DNA from 4 places in the Acinetobacter calcoaceticus genome. Region 4 is predicted to be linked to each of the others. Evidence: predicted binding sites of a transcription regulator. Region 4 holds the regulator's gene; each other region holds the start of a gene.
The links. The regulator PhoB, encoded in region 4, activates phosphate uptake and scavenging genes when phosphate is short. The targets are predictions, from matches to a motif close to TGTCATNAANCTGTCATAA.
Positions count from the first base shown of each region.

Region 1: a site for PhoB is predicted at 3,507-3,525, ahead of AC2117_RS13820 (inorganic phosphate transporter). Genes of this name have one in related genera too.
Region 2: a site for PhoB is predicted at 2,591-2,609, ahead of AC2117_RS05740 (NAD(+) kinase). Genes of this name have one in related genera too.
Region 3: a site for PhoB is predicted at 2,234-2,252, ahead of AC2117_RS09865 (porin). Genes of this name have one in related genera too.

Region 1 is NZ_LS999521.1:2,875,562-2,880,317, forward strand. Features, by position in the region: gene AC2117_RS13810 (hypothetical protein) at 1-284, shown strand, start outside; gene AC2117_RS13815 (D-serine ammonia-lyase) at 331-1,665, opposite strand; gene AC2117_RS13820 (inorganic phosphate transporter) at 1,829-3,460, opposite strand; gene metH (methionine synthase) at 3,928-4,756, shown strand, end outside.
Region 2 is NZ_LS999521.1:1,215,790-1,220,545, reverse strand. Features, by position in the region: gene AC2117_RS05755 (glycosyl transferase family protein) at 1-784, shown strand, start outside; gene AC2117_RS05750 (hypothetical protein) at 823-1,230, opposite strand; gene AC2117_RS05745 (YeaC family protein) at 1,293-1,565, opposite strand; gene AC2117_RS05740 (NAD(+) kinase) at 1,562-2,470, opposite strand; gene mrcB (penicillin-binding protein 1B) at 2,657-4,756, shown strand, end outside.
Region 3 is NZ_LS999521.1:2,060,243-2,064,998, reverse strand. Features, by position in the region: gene AC2117_RS09875 (DUF6231 family protein) at 1-181, shown strand, start outside; gene AC2117_RS09870 (YidB family protein) at 281-874, shown strand; gene AC2117_RS09865 (porin) at 985-2,091, opposite strand; gene AC2117_RS09860 (HIT family protein) at 2,345-2,758, opposite strand; gene AC2117_RS09855 (YARHG domain-containing protein) at 2,777-3,046, opposite strand; gene AC2117_RS09850 (alpha/beta fold hydrolase) at 3,837-4,756, opposite strand, start outside.
Region 4 is NZ_LS999521.1:113,215-117,970, reverse strand. Features, by position in the region: gene AC2117_RS00545 (SDR family NAD(P)-dependent oxidoreductase) at 32-865, opposite strand; gene AC2117_RS00540 (TetR/AcrR family transcriptional regulator) at 1,078-1,749, shown strand; gene phoB (phosphate regulon transcriptional regulator PhoB) at 2,004-2,714, shown strand; gene phoR (phosphate regulon sensor histidine kinase PhoR) at 2,724-4,082, shown strand; gene AC2117_RS00525 (alpha/beta fold hydrolase) at 4,149-4,756, opposite strand, start outside.

The sequences.
Region 1 (4,756 bases), 1.2 Mb from region 4:
TGAAAGCAGCTTTTAATGGTGCAGAGCTTTTTGATGTAGAAGCATTTAGCCCTGAAACGACCAATGCAATTATGGCTGCAATCTGGATTCATGACTTAAGAAATGAGGCTTCTGTAGCAAATCCTGAAACTGAGCTGGACCATCCGCTTGAACTCATGATGGAAGGTGCCAACCACGGCGGATTGTGGCGTGTTGCTTATTTAGCAAGAACTGCCCTGCCTTTTGCTGCAATCTATGGCTTTGCAATCGAAAAACTACCATTTGGGAAATCATCTAAAAAATAATGATATTAAAGCCCAATTCTAGAATTGGGCTTTTTTCTATATTTATCTATTTATTTTGAAAGTGTGATAGATATTTTTGCATTTCATCAGGCGGCACCATACCGCCTCCTGTCGCCCATATCACATGGGTTGCCTGTTGTAGTTTCTCAGCTGATAGTTGATGTAAAGCCAAATAATCAGGACTCGTCTGGACATAATATGGCCCCATCATTCCAGCTACCGCAGAAGGCTCAAGTTGAATATTTTCGGTTTGATTTAAAAGTGCAATGAGCTCATATAAACGTTCATCATCAATGGTGTAGTAGCCATCAATTAACTGCTGCATAGCACGTCCCACAAAACCTGAAGCACGGCCTACTGCGAGCCCATCTGCGGCAGTTACGTTATCGAGTCCAATGTCATTCACTGAAATCTGATCATGCAAACCTGTATGGACACCCAGTAACATACATGGCGAATGGGTGGGTTCTGCAAAAATGCAGTGAACATGCTCACCAAAAGCAAGTTTCAACCCAAAACTGACACCTCCAGGGCCACCACCAACGCCACATGGCAAATAAACAAATAATGGGTGTTCAGCATCGACTTTAATTTGTTTTTGCTCAAATTGCTGTTTTAAACGTATTCCTGCAACTGCATAACCTAAAAATAATGTTTTTGAGTTTTCATCATCAATAAAAAAGCAGTGCGGATCTTGCTCTGCTGCTTTTCTTCCCTCTTCAACAGCGACTCCATAGTCACTAGCATATTCCACAACATTAACGCCCAGTGAACGTAGTTTATCTTTCTTCCACTGCCTCGCATCGGCAGACATATGAACAGTTACTCTAAAGCCCAGTTTGGCACTCATGATACCAATCGAAAGCCCTAAATTTCCTGTAGAACCTACCGCAACTTGGTACTTAGAGAAAAACGTTCGAAATGAGTCTTGATCTAACTTACTATAATCGTCTTCCAACTTGAGAAGTCCCGCCTCAATTGCCAACTTTTCCGCATGAGCCAAGACTTCATAAATACCACCACGTGCTTTGATTGAACCAGAAATAGGTAAATGGCTATCTTTTTTCAGCCAGAATGTTCCACTCAACTGCACTTGTTTTGTTGAAGATAGTGCTTGCTGCATATGGGCAATTTCAACTATTTCTGATTCAATTTTTCCATGTTGTGCTTGAGTTTCAGGAAACACCTTTGCTAAGTACGGTGCAAAGCGCTCTAATCTGGCTTCTGCTTCACTTACGTCCTCTGCTGTGAGCCCAACTTTTTCTAAAGCTTCTTTTAAAGGATAGCAATGTGGTATAAACCAAAATATCTCTTGATAATTCTGCAATTTTTCAATAAGTGGGAATTGTTGTTTTAGCTGATCTATTTGAATCGCATCCATAATCTATCCTGATATCAAAGTTTTAAGCCTAGCCTCTAAAGCTGCTTGAGACTTTATAACGTCTCGTTAATTTATAGTTGAATGTACATGAAAATAGACTGAACATTAAAAAGAAACAAATAAAAAAGCCACTGTGAACAGTGGCTTTAATTTTTAAAGACGTTTATACAAACTGTAAGAATAACCAGTACAAACCGCCTGACAAACAGATTGTTGCAGGGAGTGTAAATACCCATGCAGATAAAATCGTTTTAACTGTATTAAAGTTTAAACCAGATCTATTCGCTACCATGGTACCTGCAACAGCACTGTTTAAAACGTGTGTTGTTGAAACAGGCATACCTAAACCGTCAGCAGCTGCAATTGTACTCATTGCCACAAGCTCAGCAGACATCCCCTGACCATAAGTCATATGATGCTTACCAATACGCTCACCTACAGTCACAACAATACGTTTCCAGCCAACCATGGTGCCTAAGCCAAGTGCCAAAGCAACTGCTACTTTTACCCAAGTTGGGATGTATTGTAAGAATGAATCTAAGCTACTACGGTATGCTTTCACGAGTTTTTCTTGTGACTGATCCATTTTCGGTAATGCATTCGCTTTATCCAAACGTTTAAACGATGTGGTGCTTAAATACATGTCATTACGAATTTCGCTAATTGCAGCTTCTGGAATATCTTTTAAGTTGTTATAGCTAGAAACACGCTCACCCAAATGATCCGTCATGCTTGCCAATGCAGGCATTACTTCCGGAGTTTGCTGTTTAGTTTGAATATATTTAGTCAAAATAACACGTGCTTTTTCATCGGTTAATTCTGGCTGATTTTGATTCAAAAATACGGCAGTTTGAGAAGAAAGCTGATGGAATGATTGAACTTGTTGTGTATCAAGGTTTTTATTTAATGAATAAGCCAAAGGCACCAGACCAACCAAAATCAGCATGATGAGACCCATACCTTTTTGACCGTCATTAGAACCATGTGCAAAACTTACACCTGTACAGGTAAAAATCAAGATTGCACGAATGATTGCTGGTGGTGGTTTATTCCCTTCAGGTGGCTGGAATAATTCCAATTGGCGTTTAAAAATAGTTTTAACCAACAAGAATACAATCGCTGCAAAAGCAAAACCAATTAAAGGTGAAAGCAATAATGCTTTACCAACTTTAATCACCTGATCCATATCAACACCACTGGTTGTTACGCCAGTCGATGCACTCAATAGATGGTTCATAATGCCCACACCCAAGATTGAACCAATCAAGGTATGAGAACTAGAAGCAGGAATACCCAAGAACCAAGTACCAAGGTTCCAAAGAATTGCAGCAATGAGAAGCGCAAAAACCATTGCGAAACCTGCACCGCTACCCATGTTCATAATCAATTCAACAGGCAACAATGCAATAATGCCGTAAGCGACTGCGCCGCTTGCAACCATTACCCCAAGAAAATTACAAAAACCTGCCCACATGACTGCAACTGGTGCAGGTAAAGCATTGGTGTAAATCACTGTTGCTACTGCATTTGCAGTATCGTGGAAGCCATTTACAAACTCAAAGCCTAATGCAATCAAGAGTGCTGTAGATAAAAGAATAACCGAATAAAGACTCAAAGGCGGTACGTGTGCTAAATCAGCACTCACCTGAAATCCAATATAAATAAGCGTTGCAACAATAATCGTCAGAAACACCGGCATAAAAAACTTAGGTGTCGGGACATGTACATTCGTCGATTTGACTTGCAGGTTTGCCGCAAGTTTTGAATCCGAAACAGGGGGTAGATTAGAATTCATGCAGACGGTAAGAGGATAGAAAAATCCTCTGTATTCTTAAATTAAATTATGACAATTATATGACAAAGCGGCGCCTGATGAAGTCAATTTTTCATATTTTGACCTCATTTGATGCACCTTTCCTCAATGCAATTTATTTTTTTATTAAAATACAATAATTTAAATCAAGTTATATCTTCCTTATTTATGATTATTTTTAAAGCAAAAATATCTAAAAAATTACCTGTATGATTATTTTTTAAACAGCTTAATTGTCATAAAATGGAATATTGAAGATGAAATATTTCAATATCATGATCATTTTATGAATATTTGATGAAAAAACACCCTATTTTTATCCGGACACACTTTTTTTAACGAGTAATTTACGGTGAATGGTGGGTCGTCATAGATCATCATTTGTGCTGCTATTCTGTTACAATAGCGCCGCATTTTTAAATTCGTATATATAAAGGTCAGGGTTTTCTATGTCTACGCTTGCCACCCTAAAAGCGCTTCTTGCTAAACGTATTTTGATTATTGATGGCGCAATGGGAACGATGATTCAGCGCCATAAATTAGAAGAAGCTGACTATCGTGGTGAGCGTTTTGCCGATTGGGCACATGACTTAAAAGGTAACAATGACCTGCTTGTTTTGACACAACCTCAAATTATTCAAGGCATTCATGAAGCTTACCTTGATGCTGGGGCAGACATTATTGAAACCAACAGCTTTAACGGCACACGTGTTTCTATGTCGGACTACCACATGGAAGATCTGGTTCCCGAAATTAACCGTGAAGCAGCACGTTTAGCAAAAGCAGCTTGTGAAAAATATTCAACGCCAGACAAACCTCGTTTTGTAGCAGGCGTACTTGGTCCCACATCTCGTACCTGTTCAATTTCACCGAATGTAAATGATCCGGCATTTCGTAATATTAGTTTTGATGCGCTAAAAGAAAATTATATTGAAGCGACTCATGCACTGATTGAAGGTGGTGCAGATATTCTTCTGATCGAAACTGTTTTTGATACTTTAAACTGTAAAGCTGCCATATTTGCGGTTAAAGAAGTGTTTAAGCAAATTGGTCGTGAATTACCGCTCATGATTTCAGGGACCATTACCGATGCATCTGGTCGTACCTTAACGGGTCAAACTGCCGAAGCTTTCTGGAACTCTGTACGTCATGGTGACTTACTCTCTATTGGTTTTAACTGCGCCCTTGGTGCAGATGCCATGCGTCCTCACGTAAAAACTATTTCTGATGTAGCAGATACCTTTGTTTCAGCGCATCCAAATGCTGGCTTACCAAATG
Region 2 (4,756 bases), 1.1 Mb from region 4:
CGCGGGATTTGTTCAAGCGACTAGAGACCAGCTTAATTTTAAGCCTTTAGATGTCGATCTAGACTGGTCATCCTATGCAGGTAAACGTAAACACTACCCATGGTTTTTGTTAGCAGCCCTCACCCTTGCACAGCACGGTTATAAAATTGTCATGCACGGCGCATCAGGTCACACACTGAATCGAGTTTATACCGAGCAGGTTTTAGAATATCTTGATTATCCAATTTGTCATTCAGAACAAGACGTTCGTACACATCTAACAGAGCAAAATTTCGCATACTTACCATTAGACGTGATTTCACCTGTTTTAAGTGAACTGATTTCCTTGAGAAATGTGATGGGATTACGTTCGCCTATTCATACTTTAGCCCGCTTAATAAATCCTTTTAATGCAAAGGTCACCTTACAAGCTATATTCCATCCAGCTTATAGAACTTCCCATCAACATAGTGCACTGCGCTTAGGCTATCAAAATAGTGCAGTCATTAAGGGTGAAGGCGGTGAATTTGAGCGAAATCCGGATGCCAAAACACTCATTTGTGGCATTAAAAATGGTGAACTCTATGAACATGAGTTACCAAAGCTCACACCTGAACGTAGTCCAACTGAAGAAGAATTAGATTTAGCAACTTTTAAAGCAGTATGGTTAGGTCAGCAGCATCATGAATATGGAGAAATGGCAGTAACAGAAACCATCGGAATTGCACTATATACCATGGGAGTTGTTACTAGTTTTGAAGAGGCAATGCTGAAAGCAAAAGCATTATGGAATAGTCGTTTCTAATATATGAATGACCAAGGTTATATCGGATAGCCTTGGTTTTAAGGTTCAATATAATAAAAATCTGGCCAAAATGGATATTCCTGACCTGAAGAATGAATATTTCTTAGTTTCAAGTGATCACCTATTTTGATTGTAATCTTATTAGAATCGTAGGAACCCGAAAGATAAGCATCTCGTTGTTGACCAATAAGTGTCTTACAATATAAATGATGCGCTTTGATCTTTTGGGAGCTTCGTATTGTTTGCGACTCCAGCACCTGAATCCCAATCAATAACATGGGATAACCGTCGTTCTTTATACTTGTATATTTAGCTTGAGGTGGAGTGTATTTCCGACTCGCAACAACCTTCACGTTGAGTAAACATTCAATTGGCTGTTTGGCTAATGCAGCACCACTAAACAATATTAGAAATAATAGTACGTAAATAGGTTTTAAACGTTTCATAGGATTCTTTATTATATTTTGATAAACATAAAAAAAGCCCAGTAATCACTGAGCTTCTTAAATTAAACAAAACGAATTGGCTTAAATTCTGGCTCATGCTTGTGATGATCATCTTCACAAACTTCACCTTCTTCTTTCTTACCGCGGTCAATATAACCAGTACGTTCTTCTTCCGGTAAGTTCTTTAATTCCCAAGCGATGACAGCTTGCATACAAGTTTCACGCTGCTCTTTTGTTAAAACAACGCCATTTGGCCATTTACCAATTTCTACTGCTGTTTTTAAACGCTCTACAATTTCAGGGTTTAAAACAGATAGCATTTGTTCAATATTCATGATTCATCTCTTTGAAAAGATTCAAAATCTTGGTTCCAACCAAGTTTGGTACGGCAGGCCATATAGAAATCATAACCTGGTGGATGCAATAAACTTAGTTTAAATGGATGTTTACGGATGTGTAAACTATCTCCGACATTCAGCGATATACTATGTTGTCCATCAGCACTCACCATCGGCAAAACTCGATTTTCGCGAATAACAATTTTAATTTCGCTTTGCCCGCCGACTACGATGGGACGTGATGACAATGTATGGGGATGCATTGGAACTAATGCAATCGCATCCATACTTGGATGTAAAATTGGTCCACCACCTGATAAAGCATAGGCAGTTGATCCTGTTGGAGTAGAAACAATTAAACCATCACTATGCTGACGATAAACATATTGACCATCAATGTTGAGTTCAAAGTCAATCATATGGACGGACTTACCCGAATGCAAAACAACATCATTTAAAGCGATTGCATCATAAATAACTTCGCCATTTGTTCGTACTTCCATTTCAAGTAAGAAACGGCGATCAAGTTGAAAATGCCCTTGAAGGACTTGATCAAGTTTAAAAATCGCTTCTGAAGGTTTGATATCAGTTAAAAAACCTAGTCGTCCACGGTTGATGCCTATTACAGGCGTATTGTAACGGACCAACGCTCTCGCCGCATGGAGTAGCGAACCATCGCCTCCAACCACAATAACTAAATCAGCAACTTCACCTAATAAATGGCGACTTACTATCTGTGCATGATCATAAGGCACTAATTCGGCTGTTTCCTGATCAAAAATGGGGTTCAAACCTAAGTTCAACAAATGATCATGAATTAAACATAGTGTTTCTACAACTGATGATTTATCTGGTCGACCGATTAACCCGACGTTTCTGAAGGACTTATGTGAAATTTGCACGAATGAGTAAGCTCCGCTGCGATACTCGCCTATAATAACATTAACCCGATTAATTTAAAAAAACATAACTACAAGATGCTGTAAAATTCAATCTAACTTTTCCAATTATTCACAGTTTTATCATTGCAAATTGATGACAAGCTATCGCATCATTACAGGCATTGTTAGGGTTTTTATCTCATTTTTATGAAGTTTGAACGTGGTATCGGTTTCTTTGCACTAATCTTTTCGATTTTAATCATTGGTGCTTTTATTGCTCTTAGTATCTATCTGATTCGTTTAGATAATATTATCCGTGAAAAATTTGAAGGACAGCGTTGGGATATTCCTGCCAAAGTGTTTGCACGACCTTTGGAAATTTATAACAACGCGCCTATTTCTCAAGCAAATTTCACTCAAGAATTAAAGCTATTGGGTTACAAAACTTCAAGTAATTATGACAAGTCTGGAAGTTATGTTGCTCAAGGCAGCAATATGTATATCCACACACGTGGTTTTGACTACGGTGATAGTGTTGAACCAGAGCAAGTACTAGAGTTAAGTTTTGCCAATGATCAAGTTGTTGAAGTTCGAAGTACCAAACCTTCTTCAACAGGCGTTGCGCGCTTAGAACCGCTACTCATTGGAGGAATTTATCCTCAACACAATGAAGATCGTGTACTCATTAAACTGAATAATGTCCCTAAACCACTCATTGAAGCTTTAATTTCTACAGAAGACCGTAATTTTTATCATCATCATGGTATTTCAATTCGCGGTACGGCTCGTGCATTGGTCAGTAATGTCACAGGTGGAAAACGTCAAGGTGGATCAACCCTGACTCAGCAATTAGTTAAAAATTTCTATCTCACTCCAGAACGCACATTAAAACGTAAAGTTAATGAGGCGTTAATGGCTTTACTCATCGAACTGCATTACAGCAAAGATGAAATTTTAGAAGCCTATTTAAATGAAGTAAACCTTGGTCAAAATGGTAGCTATTCAATTAATGGCTATGGTTTGGCTTCACAATTTTATTTCGGTTTACCGCTACGTGAACTTAGTGTTGCACAACAAGCTTATTTAGTAGGTTTGGTTCAAGGTCCTTCTTTATATAACCCTTGGAAAAACCCTGAAGGTGCAAAAAAACGCCGCGATACCGTGTTAAATAATATGCGTGTGATGGGTTATTTAACTCAAGCCGAATATGAAGATGAAATTGCACGTCCTTTAAATGTGTTAAGTAAACCAAGTTTAGGCCCTGCAAAATTCCCAGACTTTTTAGATATTGTCCGTCGTCAATTACGTACAGAGTATCAAGAAAGTGATTTAACCAATCAGGGATTACGTATTTTTACGACCTTAGATCCAATTACTCAAACTCAAGTTCAAAACGCATTTAAAGCTTCAGTAGATCGTTTGGCTAACAGTAATCCAGCGCGTTTGAAAAACTTACAAGGCGCGGTACTGATTGCGCATCCTGAAAATGGCGAGTTAGTTGCAGCGGTTGGTTCTACACAAGACTTCACTGGTTTTAACCGTGCTTTAGATGCGAAACGTCAAGTCGGTTCTTTATTGAAACCTGTGATTTATTTAAGTGCTATTGAATCTGGACGCTATAACTGGGCAAGCCAAATTGAAGATGCGCCGATTAGTGTTCCTGTAGATGGAGGAAAAAGCTGGACTCCTAAAAACTACAGTGGTGGTGGACATGGTGTAGTCAGCCTGAGTGAAGCATTAGCAAATTCATATAACCTATCTGCTGTACGCATGGGTCAAGAATTTGGTCTATCTACATTTAGCAATAATTTAAGAAAGTTTGGTGTTGAATCAACAATTCCTGCCTACCCTTCAATTTTCCTTGGGGCAGTCAATATGTCACCAATGGAAGTGCTCGGAATCTATGAGAACTTCGCTACAGGTGGTTTTAAATATCCAACTCGTGCAATTCGATCTGTCGTAGACGCGAATGGTCGTTTGCTTGACCGTTATGGCCTTAATGTTCAACAAACGATTGATCCTTCTGTCGGCTATATTATGAATTATGGCCTACAACAGGTGATGTCTTCGGGTACTGGTCGTGCAGCTTATAGCAGCTTATCTCCAGCGTTAAAATTGGCAGGTAAATCAGGTACGACTAACGACACACGTGATTCATGGTTTGCAGGTTACTCAGGTAATCATGTGGCTGTCGTGTGGTTAGGTTTAGATGACAACAAAGTTACTGGCCTAACGGGCTCATCTGGTGCATTGCCCGTATGGATTAATGTGATGAAGCAATTACGTCAGACTCCTGTAAATATACGT
Region 3 (4,756 bases), 1.9 Mb from region 4:
CAAACGAAGTGATGAACAATTATTGCGTTCTTTAGGGTTTACCCAACTCATTGATAAGACTTCGCATGGTAGCGATTTTGCTTTATGGCAATTTAATATATTGACCTATAAACATGTTCCAGATTGGTTTAACTCAAGATTTTGGGCAAACCCTGAAAACTGGAATAAATTCCGTTGGTAAAAGACTATTTAACCTCTTTCAAAATTTAACAATTTGGCTTTTGCTGTCTTAACAAGAATCCGCGTATGCTCATGTGTAAACCATACATAAGAGTTACACATGACAAATTTAAGCAGTATTGTTGAGGTTTTGGCTAAGCAAGCTTTAGGTGGGAATCAACAAACATCAGGTCAAGGCGGTTTGGGTGGAATTTTAGGTTCTGTACTTGGACAAATGGGGGGTAATACTTCTTCTGGTGCTCAAGGTGGCCTTGGTGGAGTATTAGGTTCTGTATTAGGTCAAGTGACTGGAAATAATAATAATGCGCCTCAAGCAGGCGGTGGTGTACAAAGTTTATTGATTGCGGTTGTGCCTTTAATTTTAGGCTGGGTTCAACAACAAGGCGGCTTACAAGCTGCTTTAGAAAAGTTAAAAGGAGCAGGTCTGGGTAATCAGGTTCAAAGCTGGGTCGATCCAAATCAAGCGAATAGTGCCGTTCCTACTCAACAATTACAAAGCTTATTTAATGCTTCTGATATTGAACAAGTTGCTCAGCAAGCACAAGCACCGAAAGAAGAAGTTTACGGTGCAATTGCTTCAGTCTTACCTCAAGTCATTGACTCATTAACGCCTCAGGGTGACAGTACTGATCATCAAGAAGCAAACCAAGATATTCAAAATGTCATGAATCTCGTAAGTGGTTTCTTAAAGTAAGTGACAAATTTAAAAAAAGCCGATAATTTTTATATCGGCTTTTTTAATCTGCACAATAAAATAAAAGGGCTTTAGCCCTTTTATTTTAGATATGAATCAAAGATAACTGATTAGAAGTTATATTCGATACCAGTACCTACAACAGTTTGCTTGTCGTCTTCTTTAATCCAGTCGCGTTTTTGCTGAGCAACAATACCGTAGAAGCGAGCTTGTTTGTTGATTTGATAATCAAGACCTAAGCCGTACAAGTCAATTTTACGATCTGCTTGACCACTTACTTGTGTTTCAGCAGAAGCGTATTCTGCTTTCACTTTAAGCTTAGTATTAGGAATTTTATAAGCAGCAGTTACCGCATAAGCTTCTTCTTCTAAGCCGCGATAAGCTTTACCAGCTTTATCGATTGCGCCATCTGATTTATATGTTTGACCATATGCAGTCAAGTCATCAGTAGGTTCAGCATGTTGCCATAACGCACCTACTACAAAACCAGATTTTGCGATGTCATAAGAGCCTGTTACACGGTAAGCATCTGTATAAACATCTTTCAGACCGTAAGCAGCATATTTACCTTTTATACCGAAGTCACCAGCAGCAGCCACTGCTAAGCCAAGGTCTTTGTTTTCATAACCAAGAGAAGTTGATACTGAGTCAAAGCTATCATTTTTGCTATCTTTACCAGTTTCACCATCTTTACTGTCAGAAGTGCTTTCGCCAGTTTGAGCCATAATATTGAATGTTAAACCAGCTAGCAATTTAGGGTCTAACTCAAAACCAATCACGTTGTCTAAACGGTTTTCGCCGTACATGATGTTGGTAATATCTAAACGAGTGTCATCATTAAAGATGTCTTGGTTACCACCAGCAGCTGTCTTGAAGTAAGAGTCATACTTACCTGCTTTTAATGTACCAACGCCTTCAGTTTTTAAACCGATAAAACGGTTACGAGCGCTAAGATCAGTATCAGAACCTGAGCCATCAGTAGAAATTGCCCATTCGGCTAAATAAACAGCAGATAGCTTGTCAGTTAATTTCTCTTCGCCTTTTACCCCAATGCGAGAAGAATTTGAGTTAATTTCGGTAACGTCACTTTTTCCATCGAAATTTTTATTGTCAACTTGGTTAATAGAAACATTCAGTTTGCCATACAAAGTTGGCGCTGCTTGCACCGCGTTTATGCTCAAAGTTGCAACTGCGGCAGCGAGTAGCAATTTCTTCATTGAGATTTCTCCAAAAGTATTTAAAAATGGCGTATGCCTAGTTAACTATTTATTTTGTAGTTGACTTATGTACAAAAAGTTACAAAAGCTCACCAACTTGCTAAGCAGTATCGGCAAACTTTGTGACAGGGGCGTGAAAAATAAATGACAGTTTTATGACGGTTAAAATTTAGAAATATATTAATTATTTTAATTTTTATAATTTTTAGACGAAAAAAAGCGGAGTCAAAACTCCGCTTTAATGAATTAAAAATCAAAGAGCTGCTTTAATTTTCTCAGCTAATCCTTTGATTTTTTCTTGGTCACCTAACTCTACAGCATGGCGTCCAAGTTGATGCACATTTGTAGGAATAAGGTGAAAATGAACATGCGGAACAGTTTGGCCTGCCGCTGCTCCAGAAAGTTGCATTAAGACAATACCTTCTAAATTGAGGGCTTTTTCCATTGCTTTCGCAATTTTCTGAACAATTTGTATGGTATAAGCGGCTGCTTCTGGGGGTAAATCAAGCAGCGTTACAGCAGGTGTTTTTGGAATAACTAATGTATGACCATCGGCTTGAGGCATAATATCCATAAAAGCTAGAACTTGATCATCTTCATAGATTTTTATCGCTGGAAGTTCATTGCGTAAAATTTTTGCGAAGATATTTTGATCATCGTATGCCATGTATTATTCCTTTAAAAATTATTTACATTTCAATTCTTTCTGACGCTCTTTAATCGCATCAAGACGTTGTTGCTCTTTGTCAGAAAACTTTGGTTTTGTCGTATGACAGTTTTCATTACCATATTTTTCTTTAGCATCAGGATCTTTAAAACAAAAGCCTTTTGATGCATAAATCAAATTATAATCGTCTTGCAATTTCTGACATTCTTGCTCAGGCGTTGCAGCTTGAACGTTTAAACCAGCAATGCTCACCATGCCAGTAAAGACTGCAACCATAAATTTATTCATGAGCGTTTCCTCAATTAAAGGTATGAACCTGTACTCAATATAAGGTTTATTACCAATATTTCAATGACTATTAATTACTCAAGTGTCATTTTGGTTGATAAATTGTTTACAAAATAAATAAAAACTTTAGATATCAATAATTTATAAAAATCAAATAAAAACATAAACTTAAGCTAAATTTTATATATATTTCCAGAATTTGATTTTCATTTAATTCATTCTAACTCTTATTGGTGATAGAAAAATATGCTCCTAATTCGGGGGAGAACATATAAAAAATTATAGGGAAAAATAAGATTTTATAGCTTTTTTATTTGCTAAATAGACGGCTTAAGTTGGAAATGAGGTCAATGAAAAAGAAATATATCAATGACATTATAAAAATACAAAGCGTGATAATTATCACATTTTGTATTTTAGGATTAAGTGGAATTCACTGGGCCCATTTTAATTTAGACGAAAATGGGCTTTTTCTTTTGATATCTAAAATATAAATAAGCTCAAATTAATCTTAGATTACAATTCAACTGAAAGATGTATTGATTTTACATGTTTTAGCTTCTATTATATTGTCCTTAATTGCTGCGTTTGATAGTTTTTGTAGCCCATTTCTAAAATTGAAATGGGCTTTTTTTATATTTAATTTATGTGAAGGGTTCTATAAGGCTTTTTGTTTATGGGAGCGGTTGCTTTTTTAGTCTAATTTACTTGCATCTAGCAATGCCTTATAAATTTTCAATAGTTAGGACCCAAACTAATACATGCAGCAGATTGACTTATGACCTTATCCTTAAATTTGTGTTGAACGTTCGGTCAGCCATTTTGCCAGTTTTGGCCAGAACTCCAGAGCACTTGCCTGACTCGACATTAGGCCTAAATGACCGCCCGGGATGAGAGTAAACGTGACATCTTGACTGCTTGTCAATTGACTTAATGGAGAAGCAGCTTCAGCAGTTACCAACTGATCACTACGACCCGCACCAACTAAGAGAGAGCAATCTATATTTTTTAATTCGATTTTCTTATCTTTTAACTGAATAACGCCTTGTTTTAACGGATTTTGTAGCCAGACATTAAATAACATGTCCTGATTAATCCCTCCAGGGTAATCAATCATGTTATTTAAAAAATTACTTAAGGTTGCATGCTCTTGTACAAATTGTAGGTCACCAAGATTTTTTAGCAATTGCATATGACCATCAAACCAACCTTTAGGATCAAGAATTTTGAAGCCTAATGAATTTAAAATTCCGGGACTATGAATAAGGCGTTTTGGCAATCCAGAATAAATACGGTCCTGAATTTTTTTATTGCGACCAATAAAGTGATTCATGGTCTGGTAGAGCTTTCCAATATGGCCAGATGCATAACTATCTATTGGACTACCAAGAACAATCAGGTTTTTAATGTAATTAGGTTGGTTAAGAGCAGTATATAAAGTCACAAATATGCCAGCCATACTCCATCCATGGAGTGAGATTTGCTCACTTTTTGAGTGTGTTCGGATGAGCTCTATAGCTTTAGGAATAAAATCTTCAATAAAAGATAAAAAATTAAGATGTCTATCTTTAAATTTTAAACGGCCCCAATCGACCAAATAGACATCGAAACCAGCATTTTGGAAATATTTAATTAAAGAACGGTAAGGATATAAATCATATATCGCCATATTAATGGCGAGTGGGGCCACAAATACTAAAGGCTCTTTAA
Region 4 (4,756 bases):
CCATCAATTGATGGCTTTTTTTAATTTAAAATTACTTCATCCATTTGGTCACAATGGTAGAAGCGCGTTGATATCCAGTTGGGAATAAGCGCTGGAATACATCAAGAAGTTTTGCATCACTACCGATGAGTAAACGGCGTTTATTTTTCAATACCGCTTCTAAAATCTGACGTGCTGCCTCTTCGGGTGGAGTACGCAGTAACTTGTCAAAATTTTGAATCGATTTAGCAGGGTCCATACCTAAAGTACTCAGGCTATCACTCATTTTTGCAGCCTTAGCAATGTTGGTCCGAATTCCCCCTGGGTGCACACACAAAGAACTTACACCACTTTTTTCAATATCTAACTCTTGGCGGAGTGATTCGGTAAAACCACGCACCGCAAATTTAGTTGCGTTATAGCCAGATTGTGTCGGTTGAGCAGTTAAACCAAACAAGCTTGAGATATTAATAATATGGCCATCTTGAGTTTGCTTAATAAACGGCAAGAATTCTTTAGTTCCGTAAACCACGCCCCAGAAGTTAATTCCAACGATCCACTCTAAATCTTCGTAAGTTGCACCTTCAACAGTTGAGCCTAAAGCCACCCCAGCATTGTTAAAAATCAGGTTAACACAACCATGATCTTGCACAGTTTCTTGAGCCCACTGCTTTACTGATTCACGATCAGAAACATCAAGCTTTTTTATGCTAACGGTAATATCGTTGTACGGCTTTAAAAGCTCGACAGTTTTTTGTAGCCCTTGTTCATTAATATCACTCAACGAAAGATGGCAGCCCTGTTGTGCCAAAAGAATTGCGAGTTGTTGCCCAATGCCAGAACCTGCGCCCGTAATTGCAGCGACTTTGTTTTTAAAATTTTTCATTGTCCATCCTTTGTTTTTCGATATTTGCACAACCGGTTCATTGCATGTGCAATTCAGACATCTTCAATATAATTTTGACAATATCCATTGTCAATATAGTACACTGTAATTTCAGATAGAATGGCACAATTCTGCTGAGAGCTTTATCATAGTGAGCATATTTGGTAAAAACTGATAAATTAGGAAGCCCTTCTTTAGGATACGTTTTATTTATGGCGACAAACGACTCAACCAGTAAAAAGAAAACCAAAAGTGTGAGTAAAGAACGTCAGTTCAAAGGGTTATCTCTTTCAGAACGTAAAGAGGCACGCCGAGAAAAATTGATTGAAGCCGGTATTGCCACCTATGGAACACTTGGTTTTTTTTCAGTTACTGTCAAAGATGTCTGCCAAGAGGCAAAACTGACTGAACGTTATTTTTATGAATCATTTAAAAAAAGTGAGGATTTATTCCAAACGATTTTTTTAAAAATGATTGAAGAATTGCAGCAAAACTTAATGCAAGCCGTAATTAAAGCGACACCAGATCCAGAAAAAATGGTAGATGCTGGTTTACGAGCACTGCTGACTACATTAAAAAATGACCCACGGTTAGCCCGCATTGTCTATGTTGACGCAGTTTTGGTACAAGAATTACATAATCAGGCAACCATTCAAGAAACACTTGCACAGTTTGATCGCATGATTCAGGCTTTTGTCATGCTCACCATGCCACAAATCCAACACAACGAAAATGAGCTCTCTTTAATCGCCACTGGCTTAAATGGATATGTCACTCAAATTGCAATTCGATGGGTCATGGGAGGGTTTGAGCAGTCTCTTGAACAGGTTTTAACCGCATGCCGCATTGTATTCTTATCTTTATTGGCCAAGGTTTCAAAATAATATGAAAGTTTTTTGACACTCTAAAATGTGCAAAACTATTTAAGCTTTTAAGGCATTAACTTATTGAATGTTTTTAATAATATTTAATCTTTCATGTCATCATATGGTCACATCTTTGCCTTACTTTTGTCACAAATTATTGCTAATTTTAATTTTATAGACTTTTCTGCAATGAAATTGTCATAATTAATCTTTGTAATAAGCCTGTCATAACTACAAAACGGTTCACCGTTAAATCTATAGGATATTGCGCTGTGAAAGATGACTATATTTTAATTGTCGATGATGAGCTTCCTATTCGCGAAATGATCCATACATCTTTGGACATGGCAGGCTTTCAGTGTTTACAGGCGGAAGATGCCAAACAAGCTCATCAAATTATCGTCGACCAACGTCCGGCGCTTATCTTGCTCGATTGGATGTTACCTGGAGGCGTAAGTGGTGTCGATTTATGTCGCCGCTTAAAACGAGATGAGAACTTAGCAGAAATTCCAGTAATTATGCTCACCGCTCGCGGAGAAGAAGACCATAAAGTACAAGGTCTTGACGCTGGCGCAGATGATTACATGACGAAGCCTTTCTCAACACGTGAACTGGTTTCACGTATTAAAGCAGTCTTACGTCGTGCAAATGCATTAAGTGGCGAAAAAATGATTGACGCCAATGGTTTAATTCTTGATCCTGTAAGCCAACGCGTAAGCTTCGGCAACAGTATTTTAGAAATGGGTCCAACTGAATATCGCTTACTTGCGTTTTTTATGACCCATCCAGAGCGAGCATATACACGTGCCCAGTTGCTCGATCAGGTATGGGGCGGTAATGTATATATCGAAGATCGAACTATCGATGTGCACATCCGTCGTTTGCGTAAAGTTTTAGAACCTTTTGGTGTTGACCGATTTGTTCAGACAGTGCGCGGAACTGGCTACCGCTTCTCAACACGTGCAGATTTAGCCGCAGGTTAACCAAGATTTATGTATGAACCCTACCCCGTCCCTGAACAGGTACGTGAACAAAAGCTTTCCCGTTACAGTAGTTTATGGACGTTTGCCAAACAAGATTTACGGCTTTTATTATTTTTTCTAATTATTGCCGGTTTAGTCGGTTTAGGCCTTGGGTATTTCTGGAGCTGTATTTTTATCGCTTTTGTGGGTTTTTTTACACTCCAGTTGCGTTCTTTATATCTGGTCAATGACTGGATTGCAAATAAGCCTTATGACGTACCTCCAAATCTTAATGGGATTTGGGGGGCATTATTGTTTAATGTTTACCGTGCTCAGCGTCAGGAACGAATTGTTCAGGCCGAAATGGTCGGTTTAATTGACCGAGCTCAATCCTCGTTAGTTGCACTTGCTGAAGCGGTTGTTCTGATTGATGACCAACATCAAATTGAATGGTGGAACCCTGCTGCTGAACGCTTATTAGGCATTAGTCCTCTTGATCGTGGCCGAAATTTATTAACGATTTTACGCCAGCCTAGTTTTATTGAATATTTTAACAATATTGACCAGGCCCCCGACGGTATCAAACTCCATTCCAACTTTGATGATGACCGATATGTACAGGTTAAGCTCACACGATTTGGTGGAGAAAGTCGTTTACTGGTGGCTTATGACGTTACGCGTATGCACAACCTTGAACAGATGCGTAAAGACTTTGTAGATAATATTTCGCATGAACTTCGTACGCCATTAACCGTACTCAGCGGTTATATCGAGACTTTTACCGATCAGGAAGATATTAGTCCACGCTGGAAACGTGCATTTGACCAGATGCAGTCACAAACCAAGCGCATGAATGCTTTAGTGAATGATTTACTGCTGTTATCGAATTTAGAAAATAATAAGAAAATTGCAAAAAATCAGATTATTGAAATGCCGAGTTTAATGAATCAACTCTTTGATGATGCTCAGGCCTACAATGCCGATTATGGCCATACGCTGAATTTACATATTGATAGCCATTGTGACCTGATTGGTTCTGACATGGAAATCGCCAGTGCGTTTAGTAACTTAATTACTAACGCCATCAAATACACCCCAAAAGGCGGAACCATTACGATTGGCTGGCATGACGACGGTGAACATGCTTACTTTAGTGTACAAGACACAGGCATTGGAATTAATCCAAAACATTTACCACGCCTGACTGAACGCTTCTATCGCGTAGACAGTGACCGTAGTCGCCAAACAGGTGGTACAGGTTTAGGTTTAGCGATTGTAAAACACGTATTGATGCAGCATGGCGCTTATTTAGATGTGCAATCTAAAGAAAATGAAGGTTCCACTTTTACAGCAGTTTTCCCTAAAGAAAGACTCTATAACATGACCTAAAATCCCCCCTTCAAATATAAAAGCCGACTCATGAAAAGTCGGCTTTTTTGTAGCATTTAAAACCATTTACCTAGAAGTCGAGCAATACGAATTACTTTGATTTTTCTCTATTACATTTAAAAAGTTAGTGGCAAAAGTATTACTCTGACGCAATGCATCACGATGATCTCCGCCATCAATCGTTTGATAGATGGCTGGTTTTTTTAATTTACATAACTGCTGGTAATAGGCAGATGTCCCTCTAGGATCAACTAAATGATCTTTAGAACCCTGAACAATCATTAATGGTACGGTAGGCACCATATTTTCAATGGACTGTTGTTTTAGATAAGCCAAGAGAGGTTTTAAATCAGCGTTAGGTCGAAATATGCTAGAAGGAGATTTCTTTAAATCAGATTGAAGTTCAGATAAACAGCGGCTGCGCGCTTGAGTGAGCACCGCGTTCATTTCTGGACTGACTAAATTTTCAGGAACAATACTTGGCTCTGCTGCTTGTGCTCCTAATAGCACAATCGGGAAGAAAGCAGCCACGCTAGGTTCTGGGTTTGGATGACTCTGCACATATTCTGCAATACCTTCATATTGATAGCCACCTGGTGCAAGGGCTATCGCGCCTTTCAAATCGAGTTCGGGCGCATCTTTTTGACCATAGGCAGATACTGCAATTGCCGCAG